One region of the Streptomyces sp. NBC_00984 genome, then DNA from elsewhere that is predicted to be linked to it. Evidence: riboswitches for the same ligand, from Rfam matches in the RefSeq annotation. Region 1 holds a riboswitch; the other holds the start of a gene.
The links. Region 1 has a riboswitch for glycine ahead of gcvT (glycine cleavage system aminomethyltransferase GcvT). Riboswitches for the same ligand answer to the same signal wherever they lie in the genome.

Region 1 (9,749 bases):
CAGCAGCTCGCGGAAGAGGATGTGCGTCCGTCCGCCGCCGAGGCTGCGCGCCGCCTCCACGTACTCGCGCTCGCGCAGCGAGAGCGTCTGGCCCCGGACGATGCGTCCGACGTACGGCCAGCCGAAGAAGCCGATGACGGCGACGAGTACGGCGATGCGTACGCCGCTGCCGGTCAGGCCGAGCAGATCGTCGGGCAGGACCGAGACCAGGGAGATGATGAAGAGGAGCTGCGGGAAGGACAGCAGCACGTCCATGACCCGGCTGATCACCGCGTCCACCCAGCCGCCGAAGTATCCGGCGATGATCCCGAAGAGGGTGCCGAGGGCGACGGCGACCAGGGCCGCCAGGAAGGCCACGAGCAGCGAGATCCGGGCACCGTAGACGATCCGGCTGAAGATGTCGCGCCCCTTGTTGGGCTCGACGCCGAAGAGGTAGTCGCCGCTCACGCCGCCGAGGCTGCCCGTGGGGAGATTGGTCAGCGGGTCGAGCTTGTCCTGGTGGAAATCGTTCGGCGGATGCCCCAGCAGGCCGACGATGAGTGGCGCGAACACCGCCACCACGACCAGGACGAGGACAACGATGCCACCCGCCAGAGCGACCTTGTCCTGCTTGAGGCGGTTCCAGGCGATCTGCTTGAGGGAGCGCCCCTCGACCTTCTTCACCCCGGAGTCGACTGCGGGACCGCCGGCCGCGACCGGATCCGCTTCCGTGGTCGGCTCGTGCAGTGGTGCCGTCATCGTGGCAAGGACCCCTCTCAACCGGCGGTGGCCGGGCCGAACTGGCCGCTGTGGCGGCGCGATCAGTCAGTCGTACGCAGAGGCGGCAAGACGCCCTTGCTGCGGGAGTCTTCATTGCCGTCACTACAGGTAGCCATACCGACAGGCGAATGGATGCCTAACCGTGATGCGGCCCTGGGTGTTCCGTTATCCGGACGGAAGTGAACGCCCCCCGAACACAGGTCAGTTGAGGAGGAAGGGGGCACGCGCGCAGATTAGCGACGCTTTCACCACCAGACATGCCCAGCACGTAAATCTCGGACATGGGCGGCCAGTTATGGCACGGGGAAGGTGAACGCGCGTCGACATTCGGGTAGTTGATGACTTATGGCCGCGTTACGGAATTCCGGAACGCACTCCCGCATTCCGGACGCCGGGGGGCGAACAGCCCCGGAAGGGTCAGTACGCGCCCTGCGGCGGGTAGCCGTAGCCCGCGACGGGGGCCGCCGGGGCATGCGCCTCGCGGTCGTAGAACGGGCGGGCGTTGGCGCGCAGCCACATCGCGACCGGGTCGTACTCGTCGGACATCGCGACGGTGGAGACGGGCAGCCCGTCCGGGACGGCGGAGATCGACTGCTGCATCATCGCGCGCGCCGCGTCCACCGAGGGCGGGCTCGTGTCGTAGAGGTCGAGACCGATGGTGAGGTACGGGACCCCGAGCGCGGGCTGCACCCAGGCGCGGCGCAGCGAGCGGATGGCCGGGGTGCGGTGGGCGTTCTGCGTGAGCAGGGCGTAGAACTGCGGGATCTCGATGGCCGGCTCGGTGAGCCGGAGCGGGCCCGCGGGCATCCGGTCGAGACCGGATGCGATCCGGCGCAGGTCCAGCCAGGGGATGCCGACGCCGCCGCCCGGGGCGTGCGGGTTGAGCCAGATGCCCCAGCGGTCGGGGAAGAGGGCGCGGGCGATCTCCAGGCCGCCGACCAGCTCATGGGCGCGGTTCCAGCCGCTGGCGGAGAGCTCCTGGGCGGAGGTCACACAGGGGGCGTAGCCGAGGCCGTCGACCTCCATGTTTCCGTACTGGGCGTCGGGCGAGCCCGCCTGGCCGTGCCAGAGGAGCATCCAGATCCGGCCGTTCACGAGGGCCTGCAGCAGCGCCTCGTACGCGTCGTAGCGTCCGGGCGTCACTTGGCGCAGCATGTGCTCGACCTGCCCGGCCGCCGCGGTGCCTGACGCACTCACCTGGTCCCGCCCCTCTTCGATCCACTGTGTCGGCCGGCCACTCCCGGGCACACGGGTGCGGCATGATGCCGAGGCACCAGCCATGAAACCAGCTTATGCGCCGGTCCTGACACCGACTTGACGCCATGGGTCGAAGCGGTGCTCCACGCCGGTGCCCGCCGCGGGCACCGCGCCGGGGTCTACTGGCCCGCCCGCCGGTAGAACGGCTGGATCTTCTCCCGCATCCAGTCGCCGACCGGGTCCTGTGCCACATCGAGCAGGACGAGATTGACCACCCAGGGCACCTCGACCCGGCCCAGAGCACGGCCGAGGGCGTCCATCGGGGCATTGCGCCCCGCGCCTTCCCAGGTGGAGAACTCGACGCCGATGAAGAGGACGGGGTCGCCGCCCTCGATGCTGGCCAGCGCCCGGCGGGCGGAGAGCACGACACCGCTCTCCTCGAACTCACCGGCCGCCGCGGCGAGGAAGTCGACGGGCTCCTCCCTCCAGTCCGGTTCGTACAGCCGGACCCTGCCGCCGCTGGCCGGCCCGTCCAGCGGGGTGCGTCCGGCCCGGCAGAGCTCGGCCACGGCGGGGGGCGGCAGCGGCATCCCGACCGCGCCGCCCGGGTTCACGGCCATGCCGAGCTGCGGCGGCAGCCCGCGGGCGAATTCGCGGGCGGGCGCGACGGTGAAGGACATCTGGGTGCCGACGCAGGTCAGGAACTGCTGTTCGGAGCTGAACACGGGGACGTACGGAGCGCCCTCGATCTCCATCGTCGGCAGGTCCAGGTCCGCCGAGTCGGGTCCGCCGCCATTGGGCAGGGGCACCCAGACATGGCTGCGTCCGAGCACCTCGACGAGCCGTCCGCCCGCCTCCGGGATGCCCACCGAGGCCATCAGCACTTCTTCGAGCTCATTGGCCGGCCATCCGCCCTGCGGATGGGACTGGACCTGTGCCGGAACGTCCACTGCTTCCCCTTCTCGCCCAAGCTTTCCGGCAGAAGGTTAACGCCCGCCCCGACGGCTGCCCCGGCCCCGGCTACCCGGCCCCGAGCCGCCCGTCCGCGAAGGTGATCCGGCCGAGCCTCCCCGCCGCCTCCCGGTCCAGCAGCACCGCCGAGGCGCAGCCGGGCGGCAGCAGGCCCGTCTCGGTCGCCCTCAGCAGCCTGCCCACCGCCCTGCGGTGCCGGGCGAAGGCGTATCCCGATACACCGCGTCCGCGCTCGCGCTGGCCCTCCCTGGCCGTCTGCGGCGTGACGTCGAGCAGGACGAGGTGCAGGACCCGGCCCCGGCGCCGCGCGCCACGGGCCAGCCAGCCGCGCACCCAGGCCTGTGTTCCGCAGTCGTGGACGACGACGGACTCCCCGGAACGCAGCACCCGCCACAGCCCCCAGTAGTGGGCGGCGCGGACGAGCGGGCGGTAGAGGGCGTAGGGAAGTAAGCGGGGCACGGCCCGCGCCCAGCGGTCACGGGTGTCCTGGGAGTCGATGGCGTGCGCCGTCGTCACCGCCCGCCGGATGAGCGTCGACTTGCCGCTGCCGGGCAGCCCGGAGACCACCACCACGTCACCGGCCGCGAAGCGCAGGCCGCGCGGGCTGCGCCCGGACCGCTCCCGGAGATCCCGCACGACGGGCGCGTGCGCGCCGGACGCCTCCCTCGCCGGGGCCCCCGGCTGTGCGGGCATCGCGCCGTGCGCGACCCCCGCGGTCGTCGCGTACCGCTGCAACGTCATCGCGCTCCCCCTGTCGGCTCACCCCACGCATGCCCCTGAAGTGTAAAGAAAAGGTAATGCGGCACAACCGTCCACGCCGCTGATTTCCGGTGGGGGACCGAGGCCCCACTCCGGCGCGATGCGTGCGATGATGACCCGGCCAACTGCATAAAGGCCGTTCGAATCCGCGCGGGAGAGTTCCGGTCACTGCAAGTGCCGGGCGCCGAAGGAGCAAGTTCCTCCCTTGAATCTCTCAGGCCCCGTACCGCGCGGATGAGGCAGATCTGAAAAGCGGGCCGCTGCGCGGCTCCACCCAAGGTGCAAGCCGAACCCTTCCGGGGCTCTCGGCGAACCTCTCAGGTTCCGATGACAGATGGGGAGGGATCGTCCTCGTCGTCATGCCCTGGGAGCCATATCCATGAGCACCGCCCCCCGCCTCACCGCCCTCGATGCCCTGCATCGCTCGCTGGGCGCCACGATGACCGACTTCGCGGGCTGGGACATGCCGCTGCGCTACGCCAGTGAGCGCGACGAGCACAACGCCGTGCGCACGAAGGCCGGCCTCTTCGACCTCTCGCACATGGGCGAGATCACCGTCACCGGCCCCGGGGCCGTGGCGCTCCTGAACTTCGCGCTGGTCGGCAACATCGGCACCGTCTCCGTGGGCCGCGCGCGCTACACGATGATCTGCGCCGAGGACGGCGGCATCCTGGACGACCTGATCGTCTACCGGCTCGGCGAGACGGAGTACATGGTCGTCGCCAACGCGGGCAACGCCCAGATCGTGCTGGACGCGCTGACCGCGCGGGCCGAGGGCTTCGACGCCGAGGTCCGCGACGACCGCGACGCGTACGCGCTGCTCGCCGTCCAGGGCCCCGAGTCCCCCGCGATCCTCGCCGCCGTCACCGATGCCGACCTGGACGGCCTCAAGTACTACGCCGGACTGCCCGGCACGGTCGCCGGGGTCCCCGCGCTGATCGCCCGTACCGGCTACACCGGCGAGGACGGCTTCGAGCTGTTCGTCGCCCCCGTCCACGCCGAGCAGCTGTGGAAGGCGCTGACCGAGGCGGGCGCCTCCCGCGGCCTGATCCCGTGCGGGCTCTCCTGCCGCGACACGCTGCGCCTGGAGGCGGGCATGCCGCTGTACGGACACGAGCTGACCACGGCACTGACTCCGTTCGACGCCGGTCTCGGCCGGGTCGTGAAGTTCGAGAAGGAGGGCGACTTCGTCGGCCGCAAGGCCCTTGAGGCCGCCGCCGAGCGTGCCGAGACCGCCCCGCCGCGCAAGCTGGTCGGGCTGGTCGCCGAGGGCCGCCGGGTGCCCCGCGCCGGCTTCTCCGTCGTCGCCGCGGGCGGGACCGGCGCCGAGGTCATCGGCGAGGTCACCTCGGGCGCCCCGTCGCCCACCCTGGGCAAGCCAATCGCCATGGCGTACGTGGACGCCGCGCACGCCACGCCCGGCACCGCGGGCGTCGGAGTGGACATCCGGGGCACCCACGAGCCGTACGAGGTCGTGGCGCTGCCGTTCTACAAGCGCCAGAAGTGACGTCGGCGCTCCCGAAGAAGTGACGCAGTCGCGTCTCACACCGTAAGACCACCGTTCATCAGCACTCCCCCGCGTACAGGAGAATTCAGGTCATGAGCAACCCCCAGCAGCTGCGTTACAGCAAGGAGCACGAGTGGCTGTCGGCCGTCGAGGACGGTGTGGCCACGATCGGCATCACCGAGTACGCGGCCAACGCGCTCGGCGACGTCGTCTACGCCCAGCTCCCCGAGGTCGGTGACACGGTGACCGCGGGCGAGACCTGTGGCGAGCTGGAGTCGACCAAGTCGGTGAGCGACCTGTACTCCCCGGTGACCGGCGAGGTCACCGAGTCGAACCAGGACGTCGTGGACGACCCGTCGCTGGTGAACTCCGCTCCCTTCGAGGGCGGCTGGCTGTTCAAGGTACGTATGGCGGAGGAGCCGAAGGACCTGCTCTCCGCCGACGAGTACACCGAGTTCTCCGGCAACTAAAGACCCAAAGGGACCACCTGATGTCGCTTCTCAACTCCTCCCTCCACGAGCTGGACCCGGACGTCGCCGCCGCTGTCGACGCCGAGCTCCACCGCCAGCAGTCCACCCTCGAAATGATCGCCTCGGAGAACTTCGCTCCGGTCGCGGTCATGGAGGCCCAGGGCTCCGTCCTCACCAACAAGTACGCCGAGGGCTACCCCGGCCGCCGCTACTACGGCGGCTGCGAGCACGTCGACGTCGTCGAGCAGATCGCCATCGACCGCATCAAGGCGCTGTTCGGCGCCGAGGCCGCGAACGTCCAGCCGCACTCCGGTGCGCAGGCCAACGCCGCCGCGATGTTCGCGCTGCTCAAGCCGGGCGACACGATCATGGGCCTGAGCCTCGCCCACGGCGGTCACCTGACCCACGGCATGAAGATCAACTTCTCCGGCAAGCTCTACAACGTGGTCCCGTACCACGTCGACGAGACCGGCGTCGTGGACATGGCCGAGGTCGAGCGTCTGGCCAAGGAGTCCAAGCCGAAGCTGATCGTCGCCGGCTGGTCCGCGTACCCGCGTCAGCTGGACTTCGCCGCCTTCCGCCGCATCGCGGACGAGGTCGGCGCGTACCTGATGGTCGACATGGCGCACTTCGCCGGTCTGGTGGCCGCGGGTCTGCACCCCAACCCGGTGCCGCACGCCCACGTCGTCACGACCACCACGCACAAGACCCTCGGCGGTCCGCGCGGTGGCGTCATCCTGTCGACGCAGGAGCTCGCCAAGAAGATCAACTCGGCGGTCTTCCCGGGCCAGCAGGGCGGTCCGCTGGAGCACGTGATCGCGGCCAAGGCGGTCTCGTTCAAGGTCGCGGCGACCGAGGAGTTCAAGGAGCGCCAGCAGCGCACCCTGGACGGCGCCCGCATCCTCGCCGAGCGCCTGGTCCAGCCGGACGTCACCGAGGTCGGTGTCTCCGTGCTGTCCGGCGGTACGGACGTCCACCTGGTCCTCGTCGACCTGCGCAACTCCGAGCTGGACGGCCAGCAGGCCGAGGACCGGCTGCACGAGCTGGGCATCACGGTCAACCGGAACGCCATCCCGAACGACCCGCGGCCGCCGATGGTCACCTCGGGTCTGCGGATCGGTACGCCGGCCCTGGCGACCCGCGGTTTCCAGACCGAGGACTTCACCGAGGTCGCGGAGATCATCGCCGCCGCGCTCAAGCCGTCCTACGACGCGGACGCGCTGAAGGCCCGCGTCGTCGCGCTGGCCGACAAGTTCCCGCTGTACCCCGGCCTCAAGTAGGTCACCCGCAGTTTGCACGCCGGGTGGGGGCACCGCGCACACTGAAGAGTGAGCACGGTGCCCCCGCCCTTGCCCCGCGCTCTTCGTACCCACCGGTCCGTCCCGCACCACCCGGCAGACGACGGCGTCTACCAACCCTTGAGGAGTCCTCCGTGGCCATCTCGGTCTTCGACCTGTTCTCGATCGGCATCGGCCCGTCCAGCTCCCATACGGTCGGCCCGATGCGCGCCGCCCGCATGTTCGCGCGCCGGCTGAAGAACGAGGGCCTGATCGCCCACACCGTCTCGATACGCGCCGAGCTGTACGGCTCGCTCGGGGCGACCGGTCACGGCCACGGCACTCCCAAGGCCGTCCTGCTCGGCCTGGAGGGCGAATCGCCCCGCACCGTCGACGTGGAGTCCGCCGACGAGCGGGTGGAGCAGATCCGCACCACGGGCCGGATCAACCTCCTCGGCATGCACGAGATCGACTTCGACGCCGACGAGCAGCTGATCCTGCACCGCCGCAAGGCCCTCCCGTACCACGCCAACGGCATGACGATCTTCGCCTTCGACCGCGAGGGCACCCTTCTCCTGGAGAAGACGTACTACTCGGTCGGCGGCGGCTTCGTCGTGGACGAGGACGCGGTGGGCGAGGACCGGATCGTGCTCGACGACACCGTGCTGAAGTACCCCTTCCGCACCGGCGACGAACTGCTGCGGCTCTCGAAGGACACCGGCCTGTCCATCTCCTCGCTGATGCTGGAGAACGAGCGGGCCTGGCGCACCGAGGACGAGATCCGCTCGGGTCTGCTGGACATCTGGCGGGTCATGCAGGCCTGCGTCTCGCGCGGCATGTCCCGCGAGGGCATCCTGCCCGGCGGTCTCAAGGTCCGCCGCCGCGCCGCGAACACCGCCCGCCAGCTGCGTGCCGAGGGCGACCCGCAGGCCCGCGCGATGGAGTGGATCACCCTCTACGCGATGGCGGTCAACGAGGAGAACGCGGCGGGCGGCCGGGTCGTCACCGCGCCCACCAACGGCGCCGCGGGCATCATCCCGGCGGTGCTGCACTACTACATGAACTTCGCGGCCGGCGGCGCCACCGAGGCGGAGAAGGAGGACGGCGTCGTCCGCTTCCTCCTCGCCGCCGGGGCCATCGGCATGCTCTTCAAGGAGAACGCCTCCATCTCCGGCGCCGAGGTCGGCTGCCAGGGCGAGGTCGGCTCCGCCTGCTCCATGGCCGCGGGCGCCCTTGCCGAGGTCCTCGGAGGCACTCCCGAACAGGTCGAGAACGCCGCCGAGATCGGCATGGAGCACAACCTCGGCCTGACCTGCGACCCGGTCGGCGGTCTCGTCCAGATCCCGTGCATCGAGCGCAACGGCATGGCCGCGGTGAAGGCGGTCACGGCGGCGAAGATGGCACTGCGCGGCGACGGCAGCCACAAGGTCTCCCTCGACAAGGTCATCAAGACCATGAAGGAGACCGGTGCGGACATGAGCGTGAAGTACAAGGAGACCGCGCGGGGCGGGCTCGCGGTGAACATCATCGAGTGCTGACGTTCCAGGGCGTGTTTCAGACCCCGCGAGACAGACGGGACTTCTCAAACACGCCCTAGGGCCTGATCAGGGGTTTCCCGTCTGTCAGCTCTGTCACGGCCTTTCCCCCTTGGGCGGCGGATCGTCCCCGAAAGGTCCCTCCGGCAGACGGGAGGTACTCCCGCACGGTTCACCCGGCCGTCAGCGTCCGACGTCGAGCCGGTCCGTCGCCGCAGCCACAGGTCCCTGCATCCTGGGAGGGTGCGGCTCCCGTTCCTCCGCACTCGCGATCTGACGGAACAGTGCCGGTACCGCGATCAGACAGGCCACGGATGCAATCGCCACCCACAGCGCCGGGGCATACGGGGTCACGGAAGCGGTGGCCCAAGCCATGATCGCCGGCGTGAACCCCGCGAAGAGGGTTGCGGCGATGTTGTAGCTCAGCGCCACCCCTGTCGCACGCACGGCAACCGGGAAGGCCCGGGGCAGTACGGACGGCGCGACCCCGGCGAACGCGGAGACGCCCGCGCACAGCAGGCCGTGCACGACCAGCAGCACCGGGACGGTCGGCTGGTCGTGCAACCAGAGGAGGCAGGGCAGCGGTAGCACGAGCAGGGTGAGCGCACCGGCCACCACCACCCGCTTCGCGCCGAGCCGGTCGGCTGCGCGGCCGGCGGCCACGCAGCCCGCGATCAGGACGACATTGCCCACCAGCGATGCCAGGAACGTCTGTCGAGCGGTGAATCCCAGTCCGGTCTGCGTGCTCGCGTAATAGGTCGGCCCGTAGATGACGAATGCGTACACACAGATCGTCCACAGCACGGAGAACAGGAAGCCGGTCAGGATCTGCCCTCGGTACTCACGGACCAACCGCAGGACGGGACTTCGCTGCTGCTTCGCATCGGCGTTGTTCTGCTCGAATGCCTCCGTCTCGGGAAGTTGTCGGCGGATGTAGACGCCGACCGGGATGATCAGCAGGCCGAGTATGAACGGGAGCCGCCACGCCCAGTCGTTCACCGCCGACTCGGGGAGCACGGTGGTGATGGTGACCCCCGCGACTGCGGCGACGAGGTTGCACACCCCCATGGACCCCTGCAGCCACGCCGCGTACCGGCCCCGCCGGTCCGGCGGGGCGTGCTCGACGAGGAAGGCCGCGGCGCCCCCGATCTCCCCGCCCGCGGAGAAACCCTGCAGGAGACGGGCGACGAGGAGCAGGATCGGTGCCGCGATCCCGATGTATTCGGCGGACGGGGTGAGCGCGAGCACCAGTGTTCCGGCGCCCATGGTGCCG
Region 2 (9,749 bases), 4.7 Mb from region 1:
TGTCCGTGCAGCAGAAGGTGAGCCTCCCGGTCGCGCCGAGCCTGATCGTACGTACAGCAGAGCCTTATCAGGCCGCAGACACCGGCAGTGGTGCGGCAGACACAGGGAGGGGCACATCGTGATCGCCGTACTGGGCCTCGTCGTGGGAGTCGTGGTCGGACTTTTGGTCCGGCCCGAGGTACCGGCAGTGGTCGAGCCGTATCTCCCGATCGCCGTCGTGGCCGCCCTCGACGCAGTCTTCGGTGGTCTGCGGGCCATGCTCGACGGGATCTTCGTCGACAAGGTGTTCGTCGTGTCGTTCCTCTCGAACGTCGTGGTGGCCGCACTGATCGTCTTCCTGGGCGACAAGCTGGGCGTCGGAGCGCAGCTGTCCACCGGTGTGGTGGTCGTGCTCGGGATCCGGATCTTCTCCAACGCCGCGGCCATCCGCCGGCACGTCTTCCGGGCCTGAGGCCGATGAGCAACGAAGAATTTCCCGACGACACGGAGCACGCCGGCGAGCAGACGGCGGGCCCCGCCAATGACCTCACCGGTCGTCAGCGGCTGATCGCCGGACTGTGGCCGCCGCGGGTGACGCGGGCTCAACTCATCGTCGCGGTGCTGCTGTTCGTTCTCGGTCTCGGACTGGCCATTCAGGTGCGGTCCAACAGTGACAACAGCGCACTGCGGGGTGCCCGGCAGGAGGACCTGGTCCGGATCCTCGACGAGCTGGACGACCGGACACAGCGCCTGGAGGACGAGAAGCAGCGGCTGGCCGCTCAGCGCACGGAGCTGGAGAACAGCTCCGACCAGGCCGAGGAGGCGCGCAAGCAGACGGTGGAGAAGGAACGGCAACTCGGTGTTCTCGCGGGCACCGTGGCGGCACACGGGCCCGGGATCACGCTCACCGTCAACGATCCCGGGGACGGGGTGAAGGCGGACATGCTGCTCGACGCACTCCAGGAGCTGCGGGCGGCGGGCGCCGAGGCGATCGAGGTCAACGGGGTGCGTGTGGTCGCCAATACGTATTTCTCCGGTGACGGCGGCAACGTCAGGGTCGACGATCGTAAGATCAGCGCGCCATACGTCTTCGAGGTGATCGGCAAGCCCCAGGATCTGGAGCCGGCGCTGAACATCCCGGGCGGTGTGGTGCAGACGCTGGAGAAGGAGCAGGCCACCGTGCAGGTCGCGCAGGCCGACGACATCGTCGTGGACGCCTTGCGACCGGCGAAGCAGCCTGACTACGCTCGGTCGTCGTCCCCGTGAGGCCGCGACGCGGAGGGGACGAAGGATACGGGCGCGAGGTTGCGGGGGGTCGCCGCATCGTATTGGTGGTGCGTGGTGGAAACTGTCGAGTGGATACGGACGTTGTGAGGATGTCCGGGTCGGCAGGTGTGTTCATTCAGGGTTCGTCCTGCCCCACGGGCGGGTCTATTTCGGTCAAGGGGAAGCGCCCGTGAAGTTGTTTGGGAAGTTGTTCGGCAAGAGCGCTCGAGACGAGGCTGCCCGCCATCGCGCACCGCGCCATGGCCAGGCGGACGAGCAGGGCACGGAGCGCCCGCTCTTCCGTGATCAGGTGTCGGGTACGGACAGTGACAATTCGGGAGCTTCCGGCGCGTCGTCTGTTGACCCTGCCGGTCCCGGCCGCATAGGTTTCGGAGAATCGTCGACCTCACGTACGGGTGGAGAGTTCGCCCCCAGGCAGGAGGGTTCGTCCATGCCGGTCTGTACGAGGTGCGGACATCGCAACGCCGAGGCCAGTCGTTTCTGCTCCAACTGCGGTGCGCCGCTGAGGGGTGGGGTTCCCGAGCGTGCCTCGGAGACGACCTCGACGATCTCCATCTCCGGTCTTGAGGCGTACGAGGCGGAGGTCACCGGGCAGACGGCCGTTCCGTCCCTCTCGCCCGAGGCACAGGCGGCCGTCGATGCCCTTCCGCTCGGCTCGGCGCTCCTGGTGGTGCGTCGTGGTCCGAACTCCGGCAGCCGCTTCCTGCTGGACGGTGAGCTGACCACGGCCGGCCGCCACCCGCAGAGCGACATCTTCCTCGACGACGTGACGGTGTCACGGCGGCATGTGGAGTTCCGCAGGAGCCCCGACGGCAGCTTCACGGTCGGGGACGTGGGCAGCCTGAACGGCACCTACGTCAACCGTGAGCGCATCGACTCCGTCGCCCTGTCCAACGGCGACGAAGTGCAGATCGGCAAGTACCGGCTGGTCTTCTACGCGAGCCAGCGCGGTATCTGACCCGTCAGGGAAGGTCCATGCTGAGAACACCGACGGGCGGTGCCGTGGCCGGCACCGCCACCGCCGACGACCGCCCGATGAGCATCGGCACGGTGCTCCTGCGGCTGCGGGACGAGTTCCCCGAGGTCACGATCTCCAAGATTCGATTCCTGGAGGCCGAAGGGCTCGTCGAGCCGCAGCGGACCCCGTCCGGCTATCGCAAGTTCCGTGGTGCCGATGTGGAGCGGCTGGCTCAGGTGCTGCGCATGCAGCGGGACCACTACCTCCCGCTGAAGGTCATCCGTGAGCATCTGGATGCCCTCGCCCGTGGTGAACAGGCCGCCCTCCCGTCCGAGGGCGGCCCGCGGGACCTGACCGGCGGCTGGGAGGCGGAGCCCGGACGGGCCACCGCGGCCCGGATCGGCCGTGCCGAGCTGCTGGCGGCCGCCGAGGTCGCCGAGAGCGACCTGGACGAGTGGGAGTCGTACGGCTTGGTCGTTCCGACCGCAGAGGGCGGTTACGACGCCGAGATGGTCACAGTCGCCAAGCTTGTGGCGGATCTGGGCAGGTTCGGTCTGGAACCGCGTCACCTGCGTGCCATGCGAGCGGCCGCGGATCGCGAGGTCGGGCTCATCGAGCAGGTGGTCGCGCCCTTGCGCCGGCACCGGAATCCGCAGACCAGAGCCTATGCGGAGGCCACTGCGAAAGAGCTCGCGGAGCTGTCCGTGAGGCTTCATTCGGCCCTTGTACAGAGCGCTCTGCACATCCGGCTCCACTGATCACGCCGGTGCCCGACTACCCAAACCTGCCGGGCACGTCCTAGGGTTGCTGTGTGAACGAGCTCGACGTTGTGGGTGTCCGGGTGGAAATGCCCTCCAACCAACCGATCGTGCTCCTGCGTGAAGTGGGAGGCGACCGGTACCTCCCCATTTGGATCGGTCCTGGTGAGGCGACCGCGATCGCCTTCGCCCAGCAGGGCATGGCTCCGGCCAGGCCGCTGACCCATGATCTCTTCAAGGACGTGCTCGAGGCCGTCGGCCAGGAGCTCACCGAGGTCCGCATCACGGACCTCCGGGAAGGGGTCTTCTACGCGGAGCTGGTCTTCGCCAGCGGGGTCGAGGTGAGCGCGCGGCCGTCCGACGCCATAGCGCTCGCATTGCGCACCGGAACGCCGATCTACGGCAGTGACGGGGTGCTCGACGACGCCGGCATCGCCATCCCGGACGAGCAGGAGGATGAGGTGGAGAAATTCCGCGAGTTCCTCGATCAGATCTCTCCGGAGGATTTCGGTACCAACAGTCAGTGACCGTTCTTCGGGGCCGCCGTCAGCGCATCCGGCAAGCCTTTCCCGCTCGTGAGTCACGGGAAACCACCCTCAGGGTGATTATCACTCGGCGTGCCGAGTGTGGCGATCGTTGACGCACCCCGAGTGACTGCCTACCTTCGAGATGGCAGGTCAAGGACGGAGGTCGGCGTGAGAAGCAGCGGCGACGGTACGGCAGCGGGTGGGCCGTATCCGCAGCAGGGGAGTACAGCCGACCACACCATCATGCAACCGGTTCAACCGGCGGCGGTGGCGGGGGACGGAGTGGCATCGGTCAACGACATCGGCTACCGCGGGCCGACCGCCTGCGCGGCTGCCGGGATCACCTACCGGCAGCTCGACTACTGGGCGCGCACGGGGCTGGTGGAGCCGAGCGTGCGTCCGGCGTACGGCTCCGGCACACAGCGGCTCTACAGCTTCCGGGACGTCGTCCTGCTGAAGATCGTGAAGCGCTTCCTGGACACGGGTGTGGCACTCCAGAACATCCGCACCACGGTTCAGCATCTGCGGGCCCGGGGATTCCAGGACCTCGAGCGGATGACGCTGATGAGCGACGGGGCGACGGTCTACGAGTGCTCCTCGCCCGACGAGGTCGTCAGCCTGCTCCAGGGCGGCCAGGGGGTCTTCGGTATCGCGGTGGGCGTGGTGTGGCAGGACGTGGACGCCGCCCTCTCACAGCTGCACGGCGAGCGGGTGGACACCGGCGAGACCCTCATCGGGAACAACCCCACCGATGAGCTCGCGCGGCGCCGCAACCGCGCCGGCTGACCCGGCCGACGGTTCGGGCGCGGCGATTGTCAGTGCCGTAGGGCAGCATCGATTGATGTGAGAGCCGCGCCCACCATCCTGCATCTGGACATGGATGCCTTCTACGCCTCTGCCGAGCAGGCGGCGAAGCCGAGCCTGCGCGGCAAGCCGGTCGTGGTCGGCGGACTCGGACCACGCGGAGTCGTCGCCACCGCCTCGTACGAGGCGCGACGCTTCGGGGTGCACTCGGCCATGCCCATGGCGCAGGCGCGGCGGCTGGCGCCCAACGCGGCCTATCTGGTGCCCCGCTTCCAGCTGTACCGGACGGTGAGCGACCAGGTGATGGAGCTGCTCGCGCGGCTCTCCCCACTGGTGGAGCCTCTCAGCCTGGACGAGGCCTTCGTCGACCTGGAGGCCGGCGGGACGGCCGACGACACGGCTTCGGCGCTGGAGATCGGCGAGCAGCTGCGTACGGCCATCAAGGCGGTCACCGGGCTCACCGGCTCGGTGGGGCTCGCCGGTTCCAAGATGCTGGCCAAGATCGCTTCGGAGGAGGCGAAACCGAACGGCCTGCTGCTCATGGAGCCGGGCACGGAGCGGGAGCTGCTCGCACCCATGTCGGTGCGGATTCTCCCCGGTGTCGGACCTGCGACGGCGGACCATCTGCGCCGTGCCGGGATGACCACGGTCGACGACCTGGTCGAGGCGGGAGAGGACGAGCTCGTACGCCTGCTGGGGAAGGCGCACGGCGGCTCGCTCCACCGGATGGCGTTCGGGTACGACGACCGGCCGGTGGTCGCGGAGCGGGACGCGAAATCGGTGTCGGTCGAGGACACCTTCGACGCCGACCTGCACGACCGGGTGCGGATCAGGACGGAGGTCGAGCGACTGGCCGGCCGCTGCGTCCAGCGGCTGCGGGGCGCGGGGCGGTCCGGGCGGACGGTGGTGCTGAAGGTGCGCCGGTACGAATTCTCGACGCTCACGCGGTCCGAGACGCTGCGAGGGCCCACGGACGACCCCACGGTGGTCCGTGAGGCCGCCGCGCGGCTCCTGGAGGCAGTGGACACCACCGGAGGCGTCCGGCTCCTCGGAGTGGGCGTGACGGGGCTTGCCGACTACACGCAGGAGGACCTCTTCGCCCAGGCCGCCGGTGAGCGGGCCGCGTCCGAGGATCCGGCTGCGGAGGCGACGCCGTCCGGGGACGACGGGGCCGAGCCGCCGGACGATCCCCGGGCGGAGGCCGAGGAGACCGCCGAGCAGCGCGCCGCCCGGCGCTGGCCCGCCGGACACGACGTACGCCATGACGCATACGGCCATGGCTGGGTGCAGGGCAGCGGCGTCGGCCGGGTGACCGTGCGGTTCGAGGAGCCCGAGTCGGCGCCCGGCCGGGTGCGTACGTTCCGGATCGACGACGCGGAACTCCGGCCGGCCGATCCGCTGCCGTTGGTGCGGGACCCGGTGGACTACTCGTCCTGGCCGGCCAGTCTGCCGAAGTCCCTGTCCGGGCCGGCCCCCTCGGGCGGGGAGTCCAGACCGTAGTGCCGGTAGAGCTGGAGCTCCTGTTCCGGTGAGAGATGGCGGCCGACGCCGAAGTCGGGCGCGTCCTTGATCAGCGCGCGGTCGAAGGGGATGCGGAGCGAATCCTCCACGAATTCGCTGGGTTCCAGCGGGACGAACGCGTCCCGGCTGAAGAGTCCGGTACGTACGGCCGCCCACTCGGGCACACCGGTCGCGTCGTCGAGGTACACCTCGTCCACGGTCCCGATCTTGGTGCCCTTGCGGTCGAACGCCTTGCGGCCGATCAGGCTGCGCGGATCGATGTCGGTCTGCACGGTCCCTCCCACTGGTCGCGGCTACTCCACAAGCACTACAAAAGGGCAGATCCGGGTGGTTGGCCACTCGAGAAATCAGCCATGAACCCCGCTGGTAGGCTGGTCATGGCTGCTGACCCCGTGCGGGAGAGTCCTCCGGAGTTGATCCGAAGGCGCCGAAGGAGCAAATCCTCCCCGGAATCTCTCAGGCCCCCGTACCGCACGGACGAGGTCACTCTGGAAAGCAGGGCGGGTTTCGTGCGGCCGAGTGCCGGTGCGATTCCTTTCCTCACCGACGGTGAAAACCGGTGTGCCACAGGGCGCGCCGGTGAAGCTCTCAGGTTGAGATGACAGAGGGGGAGGCCGTTCGGGCACCCGCGCCGTGGTGCCCCTCGCAGGTCGTGACAGACCAGGAGGCCTCCACCATGACCCCCCGTCGCACTCCGCTCTCCCAGCTGGAGCAGGGTATTCCGTTCGAGCAGCGCCATATCGGACCCGATGCCGAGGCGCAGTCGAAGATGCTCGCCCAGGTCGGTTACGGCTCGCTGGACGAGCTCACCGCGGCCGCCGTGCCCGACGTCATCAAGAGCACGGAGGCACTCGGGCTGCCGACCGCGCGTACCGAGGCCGAGGTCCTCGCGGAGCTGCGCGCCCTCGCGGACCGCAATCAGGTGCTGGCCCCGATGATCGGACTCGGCTACTACGGCACCTTCACCCCGCCGGTGATCCTGCGCAATGTCATGGAGAACCCCGCCTGGTACACGGCCTACACGCCGTATCAGCCGGAGATCTCGCAGGGCCGCCTGGAGGCGCTCCTCAACTTCCAGACGATGGTCGCCGAGCTGACCGGGCTGCCCACCTCCGGCGCCTCCCTGCTCGACGAGGGCACCGCGGCCGCCGAGGCCATGGCCCTCTCCCGGCGCGTCGGCAAGGTCAAGGACGGCGTCTTCCTCGTCGACACCGACACCCTGCCGCAGACGATCGCGGTCATCGAGACCCGCGCCGAGCCGACCGGTGTCGAGGTCGTCGTCGCCGACCTCTCCGACGGCATCCCGGCGGAGATCGCCGAGCGCGGTGTCTTCGGCGTCCTGGTGCAGTACCCGGGCGCGTCCGGGGCGGTGCGGAACATCGAACCCGTCATCGAGCAGGCCCACGAGCTGGGTGCGATCGTTACGGTCGCCGCCGACCTGCTGGCCCTGACCTTGCTCACCTCGCCCGGTGACCTGGGCGCGGACATCGCGGTCGGCACCACGCAGCGCTTCGGTGTGCCGATGGGCTTCGGCGGACCGCACGCCGGCTTCATGGCCGTACGCGAGAAGTTCGCCCGCAGCCTTCCCGGCCGTCTCGTCGGAGTCTCCGTCGACGCGGACGGCAACAAGGCCTACCGGCTGGCCCTGCAGACCCGCGAGCAGCACATCCGCCGCGAGAAGGCCACCAGCAACATTTGTACTGCCCAGGTGCTGCTCGCCGTCATGGCCGGAATGTACGCCGTCTACCACGGCCCGGACGGGCTGCGGACGATCGCCCGGCGCACCCACCGCTACGCGACGATCCTGGCCGAGGGCCTGCGCGCCTCCGGTATCGACGTCGTGACCGGTGCCCACTTCGACACCCTCACCGTGCGTGTCCCGGGGAAGGCCGCCGACGTTGTCGCGGATGCCCGCGAGCGCGGTGTCAACCTGCGGCTCGTCGACGCCGACCTGGTCTCCCTCGCCTGCGACGAGACCACCACGCGTACGCAGATCGCCGCCGTCTGGGCCGCCTTCGGCGCCGACGGGGACATTGAGGAGCTGGACGCCAGCGCCGCCGACGCGCTGCCCGAGGGGCTGCTGCGCACCGACGAGATCCTCACCCACCCGGTCTTCCACCAGCACCGTTCCGAGACCGCGATGCTGCGCTACCTGCGCAAGCTCGCCGACCGCGACTACGCGCTGGACCGCGGCATGATCCCGCTCGGCTCCTGCACCATGAAGCTGAACGCGACCACCGAGATGGAGTCGATCACCTGGCCCGAGTTCGGCGCGCTGCACCCCTTCGCCCCGGCCGAGCAGGCGCAGGGCTTCCTCACCCTCATCCGTGAGCTGGAGGAGCGCCTCGCCGAGGTCACCGGGTACGACGCGGTCTCCATCCAGCCGAACGCGGGCTCGCAGGGCGAGTTCGCGGGCCTGCTGGCCGTACGGGCGTACCACCGGGCCAACGGTGACGAGCAGCGCACCGTCTGCCTCATCCCGTCCTCCGCGCACGGCACCAACGCGGCCAGCGCCGTGATGGCCGGCATGAAGGTCGTCGTGGTCAAGACCGCCGACGACGGCGAGGTCCACATAGAGGACCTCCGCGCCAAGATCGAGAAGCACCGCGACGAGCTCGCTGTGCTCATGATCACGTACCCGTCGACGCACGGCGTGTTCGAGGAGCACGTCGCCGACATCTGCGCCGAGGTGCACGACGCCGGCGGTCAGGTGTACGTCGACGGCGCCAACCTCAACGCGCTGGTGGGCCTCGCCCGGCCGGGCCGGTTCGGTGGCGACGTCTCGCACCTGAACCTGCACAAGACCTTCTGCATCCCGCACGGCGGCGGCGGCCCCGGCGTCGGCCCGGTCGGGGTGCGCGCCCACCTCGCGCCGTACCTGCCGAACCACCCATTGCAGCCCTCGGCGGGTCCCGAGACCGGCATCGGACCGATCTCGGCCGCTCCGTGGGGCTCGGCCGGCATTCTCCCCATCTCCTGGGCGTACGTACGCCTGATGGGCGGGGAGGGCCTGAAGCGTGCGACGCAGGTCGCCGTGCTCGCGGCCAACTACATCGCCAAGCGTCTGGAACCGCACTACCCGATCCTGTACAACGGCCCGGCCGGTCTGGTCGCGCACGAGTGCATCGTGGACCTGCGGCCGATCTCCAAGGCGACCGGCGTCAGCGTCGACGACATCGCCAAGCGGCTGATCGACTACGGCTTCCACTCGCCGACCATGTCGTTCCCGGTCGCCGGGACGCTGATGATCGAGCCGACCGAGAGCGAGAACCTCGCGGAGCTCGACCGGTTCTGCGACACGATGATCGCCATTCGCGACGAGGTCGAGAAGGTGGCCTCCGGCGAGTGGAGCGCGGACGACAACCCGCTGCACAACGCTCCGCACACCGCGGCGATGCTGGGCGGGGAGTGGAAGCACGGATACAGCCGTGAGGTGGCGGTCTTCCCGGCCGGAGTCTCGGCCGCCGACAAGTACTGGCCGCCGGTGCGCCGGATCGACGGCGCCTTCGGCGACCGCAACCTCGTCTGCTCCTGCCCGCCGCTGGACGAGTACGACAACTGAGTCATGAGCGCCACCATGTGACGCGGACATGCGTCGGGGCCGGTTCGGAGAAGTCTCCGGGCCGGCCCCAGCTCTTACCGGCCGCGGTCAGGCGGCCTTCATCACCCGATCGGTCCCCAGGGGCCGGTGCGGAGCGATGATCTGACCGTCCGGGAGCAGCTCACCGGTGTCCTCGAAGAGCAGGACTCCGTTGCACAGCAGGCTCCAGCCCTGTTCCGGGTGGTGCGCCGTCAGGCGGGCGGCTTCCCGGTCGGCTGAGTCGGCGGTCGGGCATGGTGGCTGGTGCTGGCACATGGCTGGGTTCTTTCGCTGCGTTGTAGTGAATGTCCTGCGGCTGGATGAGGTGTTCATGG

Region 2: another riboswitch for glycine. It lies ahead of gcvP (aminomethyl-transferring glycine dehydrogenase); the one in region 1 lies ahead of gcvT (glycine cleavage system aminomethyltransferase GcvT).

The regions. Positions count from the first base shown of each region.
Region 1 is NZ_CP108734.1:2,788,810-2,798,558, forward strand. It holds gene OG520_RS12000 (ABC transporter permease) at 1-738, opposite strand, end outside; gene OG520_RS12005 (enhanced serine sensitivity protein SseB C-terminal domain-containing protein) at 1,177-1,956, opposite strand; gene OG520_RS12010 (enhanced serine sensitivity protein SseB) at 2,136-2,906, opposite strand; gene OG520_RS12015 (AAA family ATPase) at 2,977-3,669, opposite strand; glycine riboswitch at 3,829-3,926, shown strand; gene gcvT (glycine cleavage system aminomethyltransferase GcvT) at 4,067-5,194, shown strand; gene gcvH (glycine cleavage system protein GcvH) at 5,287-5,664, shown strand; gene glyA (serine hydroxymethyltransferase) at 5,685-6,944, shown strand; gene OG520_RS12035 (L-serine ammonia-lyase) at 7,097-8,479, shown strand; gene OG520_RS12040 (MFS transporter) at 8,660-9,749, opposite strand, start outside.
Region 2 is NZ_CP108734.1:7,531,360-7,541,108, forward strand. It holds gene OG520_RS33675 (DUF881 domain-containing protein) at 1-122, shown strand, start outside; gene OG520_RS33680 (small basic family protein) at 119-451, shown strand; gene OG520_RS33685 (DUF881 domain-containing protein) at 457-1,245, shown strand; gene OG520_RS33690 (FHA domain-containing protein) at 1,436-2,224, shown strand; gene OG520_RS33695 (MerR family transcriptional regulator) at 2,242-2,982, shown strand; gene OG520_RS33700 (bifunctional nuclease family protein) at 3,036-3,509, shown strand; gene OG520_RS33705 (MerR family transcriptional regulator) at 3,678-4,295, shown strand; gene OG520_RS33710 (DNA polymerase IV) at 4,353-5,813, shown strand; gene OG520_RS33715 (PRC-barrel domain-containing protein) at 5,738-6,106, opposite strand; glycine riboswitch at 6,220-6,316, shown strand; gene gcvP (aminomethyl-transferring glycine dehydrogenase) at 6,511-9,396, shown strand; gene OG520_RS33725 (DUF5999 family protein) at 9,484-9,690, opposite strand.